3 regions of the Scandinavium sp. M-37 genome follow, and region 3 is predicted to be linked to each of the others. Evidence: riboswitches for the same ligand, from Rfam matches in the RefSeq annotation. Region 3 holds a riboswitch; each other region holds the start of a gene.
What was found. Region 3 has a riboswitch for thiamine pyrophosphate ahead of thiB (thiamine ABC transporter substrate binding subunit). Riboswitches for the same ligand answer to the same signal wherever they lie in the genome.

Region 1: another riboswitch for thiamine pyrophosphate. It lies ahead of thiC (phosphomethylpyrimidine synthase ThiC); the one in region 3 lies ahead of thiB (thiamine ABC transporter substrate binding subunit).
Region 2: another riboswitch for thiamine pyrophosphate. It lies ahead of thiM (hydroxyethylthiazole kinase); the one in region 3 lies ahead of thiB (thiamine ABC transporter substrate binding subunit).

What each region holds. Positions count from the first base shown of each region.
Region 1 is NZ_JBIGIN010000056.1:6,785-10,953, reverse strand. Features, by position in the region: gene thiE (thiamine phosphate synthase) at 1-577, opposite strand, end outside; gene thiC (phosphomethylpyrimidine synthase ThiC) at 577-2,472, opposite strand; TPP riboswitch at 2,553-2,653, opposite strand; gene rsd (sigma D regulator) at 2,707-3,210, opposite strand; gene nudC (NAD(+) diphosphatase) at 3,307-4,080, shown strand; gene hemE (uroporphyrinogen decarboxylase) at 4,120-4,169, shown strand, end outside.
Region 2 is NZ_JBIGIN010000054.1:698-4,866, forward strand. Features, by position in the region: gene ACG0Z5_RS22750 (hypothetical protein) at 1-193, shown strand, start outside; gene ACG0Z5_RS22755 (DEAD/DEAH box helicase) at 298-1,758, shown strand; TPP riboswitch at 2,035-2,131, shown strand; gene thiM (hydroxyethylthiazole kinase) at 2,168-2,947, shown strand; gene thiD (bifunctional hydroxymethylpyrimidine kinase/phosphomethylpyrimidine kinase) at 2,944-3,744, shown strand; gene ACG0Z5_RS22770 (GntR family transcriptional regulator) at 3,780-4,169, shown strand, end outside.
Region 3 is NZ_JBIGIN010000002.1:179,177-183,345, forward strand. Features, by position in the region: gene thiP (thiamine/thiamine pyrophosphate ABC transporter permease ThiP) at 1-662, opposite strand, end outside; gene thiB (thiamine ABC transporter substrate binding subunit) at 638-1,621, opposite strand; TPP riboswitch at 1,652-1,798, opposite strand; gene sgrR (HTH-type transcriptional regulator SgrR) at 1,835-3,490, opposite strand; gene sgrT (glucose uptake inhibitor SgrT) at 3,578-3,733, shown strand; gene ACG0Z5_RS02800 (sugar efflux transporter) at 3,851-4,169, shown strand, end outside.

The sequences.
Region 1 (4,169 bases), on a different contig from region 3:
GCGCCTGGGTTATGGCGCTCACTACCGCAATGCTGCCCACTCCGGTCGCCAGTACAGCTGGGGCGCGATCGAGGCTGATGCCGCCAATCGCCACCGTGGGATAATTTTTCAGCCGGGCAATATGTGCCGCAAGCTGCGCTAATCCCTGTGGGGAGGACGGCATCTGTTTGGTCTGCGTGGGGAACACGTGACCCAGCGCGATGTACGACGGCTTCACCGCCAGCGCCACGTCAATTTCCATATCGTCATGCGTCGAAACGCCGAGCCGCAGCCCGGCCTGGCGAATGGCATCCAAATCCGTGGTTTCCAGGTCCTCCTGACCCAGATGCACGCCGTAGGCCTGATGCTTAATAGCCAATTGCCAGTAGTCATTGATAAACAGCCGGGCGCGATAGCGGCGACCCAGCACAATGGCGGCAGTAACCTCGGCTTCCACCTCATCATCGGTCTTATCCTTGATGCGTAACTGAATGGTTCGCACGCCCGCCTCCAGTAGATGGGCTATCCATTCCACGCTGTCGACGACCGGATACAGGCCGAGGCGATACGGCACCGCCGGGAAATCAGGCTGATACATCAGACTTCCTCCTTGCGCAGATAGATTTCACCGCCTTTGGCGCGGAAGTTTTCTGACATATCGGCCATGCCCACTTCGATAGTCTGGGTTGCCGCATAGTCACGTACTTCCTGGGAAATTTTCATTGAGCAGAACTTCGGCCCGCACATCGAACAGAAGTGCGCGACTTTGCCGGATTCCTGCGGCAGGGTTTCATCGTGATAGGCGCGGGCGGTGAACGGATCCAGCGCCAGATTAAACTGGTCTTCCCAGCGGAATTCGAAGCGTGCCTTCGACATGGCATTATCGCGGATTTGTGCCCCCGGATGGCCTTTTGCCAGGTCTGCGGCGTGGGCGGCAATTTTGTAGGTAATCAGTCCCTGCTTAACGTCCTCTTTGTTCGGCAGGCCAAGGTGCTCTTTTGGCGTGACGTAGCACAGCATCGCGCAGCCGAACCAGCCAATCATCGCCGCGCCAATGCCGGAGGTGAAATGGTCGTAGCCTGGCGCAATATCAGTGGTCAACGGCCCGAGGGTGTAAAACGGCGCTTCGTGGCAATGCTCCAGTTGTTCCGTCATGTTGCGGCGGATCATCTGCATCGGCACATGACCCGGGCCTTCAATCATTACCTGCACATCATATTCCCAGGCAATCTTGGTCAGTTCGCCGAGGGTATGCAGTTCAGCAAATTGCGCTTCGTCGTTTGCATCCTGAATCGAACCCGGACGCAGGCCATCGCCCAAGGAAAGAGATACGTCGTAGGCGGCGCAGATCTCGCAGATTTCACGGAAATGCTGATACAGGAAATTTTCCTGATGATGCGACAGGCACCATTTCGCCATGATGGAACCGCCGCGTGAAACGATGCCGGTCAGGCGTTTGGCGGTCATCGGCACATAGCGCAGCAGCACGCCAGCGTGAATGGTGAAGTAGTCGACGCCCTGTTCCGCCTGCTCCAGCAGGGTGTCGCGGAAGGCTTCCCACGTCAGATCTTCGGCGATGCCATTGACCTTCTCCAGCGCCTGATAAATGGGCACCGTACCAATCGGCACCGGGCTGTTACGCAGGATCCATTCCCGGGTTTCGTGGATGTAGCGGCCGGTAGACAAATCCATCACCGTATCCGCTCCCCAGCGCGTGGACCACACCAGTTTTTCCACTTCTTCTTCGATAGACGACGTCACCGCCGAGTTACCGATGTTGGCGTTCACCTTCACCAGGAAATTCCGCCCGATGATCATCGGCTCGGATTCCGGGTGGTTGATATTGGCCGGAATAATCGCGCGTCCGGCGGCGACTTCATCGCGCACGAACTCCGGGGTGATATTGTCGGGCAGGCTCGCGCCAAACCCTTCGCCTGGGTGCTGGTGGCGAAGTACATCGCCACGAATGCGCTCGCGCCCCATGTTTTCGCGAATGGCAATGAACTCCATTTCAGGGGTCACGATCCCCTGGCGGGCGTAATGCAGCTGCGTCACGCATTTACCGGCGATGGCGCGTTTGGGTGTCAGCAGGCCGGTAAAGCGCAGTTCGTCGAGGCCGTCATCGGCCAGCCGTTCCCGGGTGTAAGCCGAACTGCGCGCGTCCAGCGGCTCGCTGTCATGACGCGCCTCAATCCAGGGCTGACGCAGTTTGGCCAGGCCCTGCTGAACGTTGATGACAATATCTGGATCGCCGTAGGGACCGGAGGTGTCATACACCGGCACGGCTTCGTTGGGTTCGAACTGAGGCGTGTCTTTGCTGCCGCCAATGAGCGTCGGGCTAAGCTGAATTTCACGCATCGGGACGCGGATATCATCGCGCGAACCAGCGAGATAAATCCGTTTCGAGTTAGGGAAGGCCGTGCCTTCGAGGGTGTCGATAAAGTGTTGGGCATGTGCACGCTGTTCGCGGCGGGAGAGTTTGGTAGTAGACATAGCGCATTCCAGTATGTGAAAGAAATGGCTTGTCAGACGACGGATGAACGAAGAGATTACGCGCCCATTAGACGACGTAAAAATGTGTGACTCTTGTTCCCTTCGCAGGTACTAACCTGATCAGGTTCCGCGGATCCCGAATTAACGGTCTCAGCCCAAATGGGCACTCCGACAAGATACAACCCCGCCAGCGGCGAGGTGAAGAATGTAAATTACGCGTTAACGGTTAAGAACTCAAGCCGGGCGCGCAATCTGATTTTCATCATTGGCGCTGCCGTTCAGTTTGTTATCCATCGCCAGCGCAATCAGGCTGTCTTCCAGCGCAAATCGCGCCGCAAGTGCTTCGCCCAGGCTGGATAACGCCTGCTGAAACTCCATGCAATTATCATCATCAATGGCGGTTTCAAGGCTGGAATCGTAGAGACTCATGATTTGCTCGGTATTGCCTTCGAGCTGAGGATAGAGTTTTGTTGCCGCCAAAAGTGGGTTTTCACCTTCCAATTCGCCGACAATGCGTTCATAAATACTGAAATGACCGGCGGAGAGGTAATCCACCAGACGCTGACAAAAATCGTCGAGCGCTTTCTCGTTGAGGCGCATATACGATCCTTTGCCAGGCTTGATGCCAACCAGATTGTAATAGGCGACGAGCAACTGCTTGCGCACCTGTAGCCACTGATCGACAAGATGATGGCTGCCGCCAACGCGCTCTGTCAGGCTTTCTAACTGGTTTAGCATGATGGACTCCGCATGTGAAAGAGCGAAAACAGCTCACCCAAAAATGTAAAAGCACTGTTAACAAAGTGCCAGTGAAGCGAAGGTAGTGCAATAGATATGGATCGTATAATTGAAAAATTAGATTGTGGCTGGTGGATAGTCAGCCACGAACAGAAACTCTGGTTGCCCAACGGTGAATTGCCACATGGCGAAGCACACGCATTCGGTCTGGTGGGCCAGCATGCGATGCAGATTGGCGAATGGGAGGGCGATCCCGTTTGGCTTATCCAACAGGATAAGCGTCAGGAAATGGGCTCAGTGCGCCAGGTGCTGGACCAGGATGTTGGCCTGTTCCAGCTGGCGGGGCGTGGGGTGCAGCTGACTGAGTTTTACCGATCGCATAAATTCTGCGGCTATTGCGGTCACACCATGCATCCGAGCAAAACCGAATGGGCAATGCTGTGCAGCCACTGCCGGGAGCGCTATTACCCGCAAATTGCGCCGTGCATTATTGTCGCTATCCGCCGTGACGATTCCATTTTGCTGGCACAACACACGCGCCATCGTAATGGGGTGCATACCGTGCTGGCCGGTTTTGTCGAAGTCGGGGAAACCCTTGAACAGGCTGTGGCTCGCGAGGTGATGGAAGAGAGCAGCATCCGCGTCAAAAACCTGCGCTATGTGACCTCGCAGCCGTGGCCTTTCCCGCAGTCGCTGATGACCGCATTTATGGCGGATTACGACAGCGGCGAGATAGTCATCGACCCGAAAGAGTTACTGGAAGCCAACTGGTATCGCTACGACAACCTGCCTCTGCTGCCACCGCCGGGTACCGTCGCGCGTCGTTTAATTGAAGATACGGTGGCGATGTGTCGGGCAGAGTATGAGTGATGGTACACTGCTCGCATGACGCATAAAGGAACTGCCAACATGACCGAACTGAAGAACGATCGTTATCTGCGTGCGCTGCTGCGCCAGCC
Region 2 (4,169 bases), on a different contig from region 3:
TAAAACTGATGTGCTCGAAGCCCTACACAGCGGAAAGCTGCTCCCCAAGATTTGCCAACAATACTCCCACAACAAAAATCTCTCCGACGAACGACGCAAGATGTTCAGGGTGGCCTTGATCAGCTACCGCATTGAACAGCTTCAGGAGATTTTACGTAACGAGGAACAACCGAATGAACATCCGATTCACTGATGAAACCCACAGGGCGCTTGTTGAACGTGCCAACCGTGAAGACAAGTCAGCCGCCGCGCTGGTGAGTGAGTTAATAACAGCAGTCCTAAACCGAGAGGAACCGAATGACCGAAAAGAAACCAGTAGTAAACTTTGTTAATGCGATTTGCGGCTCAGGAAAGAGCCACCGTCTGAAAGAGTACATTCTCAGCTTCAATCGCGAAGTTGTCCCAGAAAAATTCTTAATCGTAGTACCAACCCACGCTTTAGCCGATCAGTTCAAGCAAGATCTGAATCGCTTGAGAATCCCAAACCATCACATTTTCGTTGAAGGGGCGACTCTCAACCTGAAAAGCACCTTGGCTGATAACTTCCAGACAAATGTGGTGATAACCACCCACGAATGTTTCACCAACTACTGCCACCTCGCAACGTTCAATCCTGAGATGCGTTCTCTACTGGCAGAACACAATGTGGTGATTGACGAGATTCCTGATGGCTGGTTTGGGGCAGAAGCAACGATCCGACATGCTGACAGGACGGCAGAAAACTTCCCATACCTGGAATGGCTGGAAGAGCGAAACGGGCTGCTATACCTGCGCGAAGAGCACTACGACAATCTGTACAAGTATTACCATGAGAAGCACGCTAACAGTGACAATCTTAAGAAAGTGCTTTACGTGGCGCTCGACGGCGGTGGCGTGATGCATAAAGAATGTGATTCTTCATACAGCTTCTTTGCGTACACTTATAATCCGATACTGAAGGCCACAACGTGGGCAAAGAGTTTCACTGTGCTCGGCGCTGGTGTAAATCGCAGCGGGTTTATCTGGATGGCAGAGAACGTCGCTCAGATCGCTGTTCAGGAAGCGGGTGAACATCTTCAGCCTGATCCCGAGAGACGTAAGCATAAAAAAGTGCCTATCAAGATCGTGGTTGTTCTCCAAGAAGATATCAAAAGAGCGGGGCAGTCAGAACTCGCCAATGTCTTTAACAATCATCTGAACGAGATTCGACAGACTGTTGGCAAGGAATTTATCTTCGCCACTAACAGGGATAAAACCATCTGCGACTTCCAGACCATCGGACTCACTGAGCTTGGTGATCGCATGGGAGGGGAAGCTGTCTCGATGTCGAGCTACGGAATGAACAACTACCAAGGTGTTCATTGTGCCGTGTTCCTCGGATGTGCAAATCTGGGCGACAAAGACCGTAAGCGATGGGCTGACTATTGCGAACGTATCGGTTGGGATTTTGAAATGGTAATGGAGAAGAAGCGTCAGGCTATGTATTTTGAACGGTGCTACCAGTTTCTTAGCCGAACATCCATTCGCAACACTGATACCGATCACCCTCTGGTGTTTGTCGTTCCCGACATGGCGGCAGCAGAATACCTCAAAACCCATTACTTCCCTGGCTCAACCATCGAATGCCTTGGAATCAAGAAAGCTGGTAAGCAGCAGGAAACGCGTTTGAAGGTGCTGGAATACAAGGCGCAAGGGCTAACTCAGAAAAGGGCTGCGGAAGAAATGGCGGTGTCTCTGAGGACGGTAGCAACCTACTGGAACCAGGACACTCGCGTATGATCTCCGCACTTTACTGGTATTTGCTGTTCCTGTTTATCTGGGATGTAATCCGCACCTTGGAACGACGTAGAAAAACAGAACGCAAAACTGAATCTCGGAATCCATGAGGTCATGGGTAATATCATAAAGGAGCTTCGGCTCCTTTTTTGCTATCTGGGGTGGGGGTTAAAAAAGGGGTCAGGAGCGTCTTTAAGGTGAAGAAGCGAGACCTGATGAGGGCGGGCTTGCACCAGCAAGCAACTTCCCCTAAGCTGGCAAAAAGTAAGCTAATTTGTACCAAATGACTCGGGGTGCCCTTCTTTGTGAAGGCTGAGAAATACCCGTACCACCTGATCTGGATAATGCCAGCGTAGGGAAGTCAGAGACCCGCGCAGGGTATCGCTTCTTCACCCACTGGCAGGAGCGAACTATGCAACCTGACCTGCTTAACTCCGCGCAGCTCGCGCACACTTCACACCTTTTTCGTACTCGTTCGCCGCTGGTTCACTGCATGACTAACGATGTGGTGCAAACCTTCACGGCTAACGTTTTGTTGGCGCTCGGCGCGTCTCCGGCGATGGTGATTGATGCCGACGAAGCCCCACAGTTTGCCGCCTTTGCCGATACACTGTTGATCAATGTTGGCACGCTGACGCAATCCCGTGCGGCGACGATGCGAACCGCGGTGGAAAGTGCAAACGCCAGCCAAAAACCCTGGACGCTCGACCCGGTAGCCGTGGGGGCGCTCACGTTGCGGACAGAATTTTGCCAGCAGCTGTTGTCACTTCAGCCTGCTGCTATTCGTGGCAACGCCTCTGAAATTCTCGCATTGGCGGGCATGAGCCGCGGCGGGCGCGGGGTGGATACTACCGATACCGCTGCCACCGCGCTGCCTGCCGCCCAGGCCCTGGCGCGCCAAATTTCTACTGTTGTGGTGGTCACCGGTGAGGTGGATTACGTTACCGACGGGCAGCGCACGGTGAGGGTTACCGGCGGTTCCTCGTTGATGACCAAAGTGGTCGGCACGGGCTGTGCGCTTTCGGCGGTGGTGGCGGCGAGCTGTGCGCTGCCGGGCGACAGGCTCGATAACGTCGCGGCGGCCTGCGGATTAATGAAACGAGCAGGCGGGGTAGCGACTGAAAACAGCGCCGGGCCGGGCAGCTTCGTGGCGGCATTTCTAGACGCGCTGTACGCGGAGGGGCAGGCATGAAGCGGATTAACGCGCTCACCATTGCAGGCACAGACCCGAGCGGCGGGGCCGGGATTCAGGCGGACCTCAAAACGTTTTCGGCACTCGGGGCCTACGGCTGTTCGGTGGTCACCGCGCTGGTGGCGCAGAATACCCAGGGCGTGCAGTCGGTGTATCGCATCGAACCCGATTTTGTCGCCGCGCAGCTGGACTCAGTGTTTAGCGACGTGCGCATCGACACCACTAAAATCGGTATGCTGGCTGAAACGGATATCGTTGAAGCCGTGGCCGAACGTTTGGCACGTTATCACATCACTAACGTGGTGCTCGATACGGTGATGCTGGCGAAAAGCGGCGATCCGTTGCTGTCAGCGTCGGCGATCGCTACGTTGCGTAAACGCTTATTGCCGCAGGTCTCCCTGATTACCCCCAATCTGCCGGAAGCCGCGGCGCTGTTGGATGCGCCTCATGCGTGTAATGAAAGGGAAATGCTCGAGCAAGGCCGGGCGCTGCGGGCCCTGGGCTGCGAGGCGGTGCTGATGAAGGGCGGTCATCTGGACGATGTTGAAAGCCCGGACTGGTTGTTTACCCGCGAGGGCGAAATGCGTTTTACCGCGCCGCGCGTGCGGACCAAAAATACCCACGGCACCGGTTGTACATTGTCGGCAGCCTTAGCGGCGTTGCATCCGCGCTATAACAGCTGGCGGGAAACGGTGCTGGAAGCCAAAGCCTGGCTGTCGGCGGCGCTGGCACAGGCGGACTCGCTGGAGGTCGGGAGCGGTATCGGGCCGGTGCATCATTTTCACGCATGGTGGTAGTATACTGACTGAAACTTTTAGCCAGGAAACCAGAGATGGAACAAGCGCATACCCGGCTTCTCGCGCAACTGAACGAGCGCATCGCCGCTGCCGATAACACGCCGCTGTACCTGAAATTTGCCGAAACGGTAAAGAACGCGGTGCGCAGCGGCTGGCTGGAGCATGGCAATATTTTGCCCGGCGAGCGAGACCTGAGCCAGCTTACCGGCGTGTCGCGCATTACTGTGCGCAAGGCGATGCAGACCCTGGAAGATGAAGGTGTGGTCACGCGGGCGCGTGGCTACGGTACCCAGATCAACAACATCTTTGAGTATTCGCTGAAAGAGGCGCGCGGTTTTTCCCAGCAGGTGGTGTTGCGGGGCAAAAAACCGGACACGCTGTGGGTCAACAAGCGGGTGGTGGAATGTCCGTCAGAAGTGGCCGAA
Region 3 (4,169 bases):
GGCCCGCCGCCGAGCGACAGGACGGTGGCGAAGCTTGCGAAGCACAGCATGAAAATCAGCGCGGCGGTGGCCGGAATTTGTCGCCGCATCCACGGCCATTCGACAAAGCGGAAGAAGCTAAAACCGCGCATTCCCAACTGCGCCGCCAGCTGACGCTGTTCACCGGGGATCTGCTCCAGCGCCTGGAGCAGCAGCCGCGTTGCCATTGGCATATTAAAGAACACGTGCGCCAGCAGAATGCCTTGCAGGCCATAAGGTGAAAACGACCATTCCCAACCGAGCCAATGGCACAACTGGGCCAGCCAGCCCTGGCGGCCGTACACGCTGAGAATGCCAAACACCGCCACCAGAACCGGCAGAATTAAGGTCATGGCGCACAGTCGGAGCAGGATTTGACGGCCGGCAAAGCGGCGGCGGTACAGGGCGCGGGCGAGGAAAATGGCGGGCACGACCGACAACAGGGCGGACAGAAACGCCTGCCAGAAGGAAAACCGCACCACGTGCCAGAGATAGCTGTCATGCAGGAAAGCCCCCCAGCTGGCGGCCGGGGCGTTAAACCACAGTGCCATAAACGCCGCCAGCGCAACAGCGACCATCACGATGGCCACCGTTGCGCCGGGCATCAGCCAGCCGGCGATTACTGGCTGACGGCGCGTTGCCATGCAGCAATCCAGTTCTGGCGTTCGGTAGCAACCTGTTGCGGGGTATATTCCAGCGTGGTTTTCGGTTTCACCAGGCCGTTAAAACCGTCTGGCAGCGCCACGTTGGTGACCGGATACATCCAGTTCCCGGTCGGGATCGCTTTCTGGAACGCCGGGCTGACCATAAATTTCAGGAACTGTTCAGCCAGCTGTGGCTGTTTGCTGGCGGCGGTACGCGCGGCGACTTCGACCTGCAGATAGTGGCCTTCGGCGAAATCAGCGGCGGCGAAGTTGTCTTTCTTCTCTTCAATGATGTGATAAGCCGGGGAGGTGGTGTAGCTCAACACCAGGTCACTTTCCCCTTTCAGGAACAGGCCGTAAGCTTCGCTCCAGCCTTTGGTGACGGTGACGGTTTTGGCCGCCAGCTTCTGCCACGCTTGCGGGGATTTATCGCCATACACTTTCTGCATCCACAGCAGCAGACCAAGACCTGGAGTGCTGGTGCGCGGATCTTGATAGATAACGCGCCATTTCTGCGGGCTCTCCACAAGGTCTTTCAGGCTTTTCGGCGGGTTCTTCAGCTTGTTTTTGTCATACACGAACGCAAAGTAACCGTAGTCGAATGGCACAAAGGTCTCGTTACTCCAGCCGCCAGGCACCTTGATACCGGCGGTTGGCACGCCGCTTTTGGCGAACAGCCCGGTTTGAGTAGCGGCCTCAAGCAGGTTGTTATCCAGCCCCAGCACCACGTCGGCTTTGCTGTTTTTGCCTTCCATCCTTAAGCGGTTGAGCAGCGAAACCCCGTCTTCCAGCGCCACGTATTTCAGCTCGCAGTTGCAGTCTGCCTCGAAGGCTTTTTTGACCACAGGCCCCGGGCCCCAGTCGGCGGAGAAAGAGTCGTAGGTATAAACGGTGAGCACGGGTTTCGCGAAAGCAGGGACGCTTACCAGAAACAGGAACGGCAGGAGTTTTTTTAGCACTTTGCACCTCAAATTAAGGGGTGGCAAAGGATTTTGAGAAGCCTCAAATCCCTTCGCCGGCGTTATCCGGATCAGGTTCGACGGGTATCATCTCAGCCCATACACGTCATCATTCAAGCCGCCTTGATGCATCTCGAATGATTTTGTGTCTGTTTATTAGCACCCCGTTGAGAACGACAGCATTGTAATGAGTTTGTGACTTTTCAGAAAGCCTTAAGAATCCGGAGGCGCAAACCATGCCGATTTAAAGTCAAACCAGCCGAGGGTGTTCATGCGCAGGCCACGCATACTGCGCTGGCCCTGGATCATCAGCCAGTGGTGGATCAGCGGCACCACTGAACGCTGGGCGATCAGCTGCTGACACCAGTTGGCGAGATGCATGTCGCCTGCCTGCCATTCGGCGGCGGCCTGCTGCCAGTCGAGCGGGATACAGTGCTGGATCAGCGGCACTTCAAACAGCTGGGCAAACAGCGAGAAATCCAGCGGCAGGGTAAAATTGGCGCTGTTCAGCCACATGTCGCTATGCGCTTCACCCCGGTGCCACTCGTCGTAGTCCAGTTCCTGAATCTCCAGCTTCACCTGATGTTCGGCCAGCAGGTCGCCCATGATCCGCGCGATGTTTTTGTGTTCCAGATGTTCCCGATAATAGGTCAGGGTCAGCGTTTCCAGCCCGGCGGGTTTTTCCCCTTTCCCCGGACGCGCATGATGCCAGCGCGGCAGCAGGCCGTAGGCCGGGAACCAATGCCCCTGATACTGTTCATCGGCGTGATACAGCAGATTGGCGGGGGAGAGTATTTTGCTCACCCATTCGCGCACTTCATCAGAGACCCCTTTCTGGCTGCGGGCGTCGAACAGCAGGTAATAGCAGCCTTCTTCGAGGCGACTTTCGACCGCTTTTTCGCCGTCGGTGGGGCCTTCCAGCGTCAGGCCGCAGGTGACTTCCTCGCCGATTTCCGGCAGCACCCAGACATTCACCTCATCAATCAGCGCCCGATAGCCAAAGAAGTCATCGAAGGCATGGATTTTTAGCTGGTTTTGATTGTTCCGTGCCACAGCGTAAGGCCCGGTGCCGACCGGCAGGCTGGAAAAGTGATTCATGCTTTCCCATTCACGCGGCAGGATCATCGCCGGAATGTGGCCGACCAGCCATGGCAGCCAGCGGTCAGGGTGGGCAAGATGAATATCCAACGTCCAGGCGGTTGGGGAATCGATGCGCTGGATATGGGCATACAGCGGCAGGGCATTGATACGCTGTAAGGAATGGATAACGTCCGCCATTTCCAGTTCACGGCCATGGTGGAAATGAATCCCTGGCCGGAGATAAAAGCGCCACTGTAAAGGGGAAATCTGCTGCCAGTGATGGGCAATGTCCGCTTCCAGTTCCCCGTTTTCCTCATTTATACGCGTCAGGGCGCTAAATATCTGTCGGGCAATGTGGGTTTCTGAGCGGCGTAACGGCGTGCCGGGGAGCAGATTGCGCATCGGACGATAGTAGAGCACCCGCAGGATGTGCCTCCCCTGGCGAAAACTACGGCCCAGATGCGAGACCAGCATCTGACGCACGGTAGCTTTGTCACCCACCAGCTGTACCAGTTGATCGATGCGGTCTTGTTCCAGTAAATCTTCCGCCCGCTGCTGCTGGAGCGCCAGCCCGGTATACAGGAACGTCAGCCGCGAACGCTTCCCGCGTCCGGCTTCCGCCTGCCAGGTCAGCCAACCTCTCTCTTCCATGGTGTTCAGCAGGGTGCGCATATGACGGCGCGAACAGCTGAGTAATTCGGCCAGCTCGTTGAGCGTGGTCTGCTGGGATTGACCGTCACAGCATTGCCATAACCGGATGAACTGTTGTTGCAGACGACCAGAGGACATAAAAGGGGAACTCCTGACGAAAACTCAGCAATTTATTTATCCTCATATTAAGCCAATAATCAATCCCGATGAAGTGAGGAGGTGAAGATGAAGAAGCCAACTGCCCGTCAGTTTTACCAACAGTACTTTTTGGCGACGCAGGGAGCGTCATGGCTGGCCCGCCTGGTCGCAGGAATGCGCCTGAAAATGCTGGAAGATTTGATGCAGTGGGACGTTACAAACCCGGTTTCGGATCTTCATTGACTTGACTTAATCATGTGTGACTGAGTATTGGTATCAGGCGAGAGCCTTGAAAGACCCGCCAGCAGAATGCTTCTGCTGGCTTTTTTCGTTTTCTTTTTTTGTGCGACGGGAATAAGCATGCATTGGTTAGCGACGATGGGACGACGACTGAACGGGGTGTATGCCGCCTTTATGCTGGTGGCGTTTATGGTCGGCGTGGCGGGGGCATTGCAGATGCCGACGCTAAGTCTGTTCCTCAGCCGCGAGGTGGGCGTACAGCCATTCTGGGTCGGCCTGTTTTATACCGTCAACGCCATCGCCGGGATCGTGGTCAGCCTCGGGCTGGCTAAACGTTCTGATAGTCAGGGCGATCGCCGCAAGCTGATTCTGTTCTGCTGCCTGATGGCGGTAGGCAATGCGCTGCTGTTTGCCTTTAATCGTCACTATCTGACGCTGC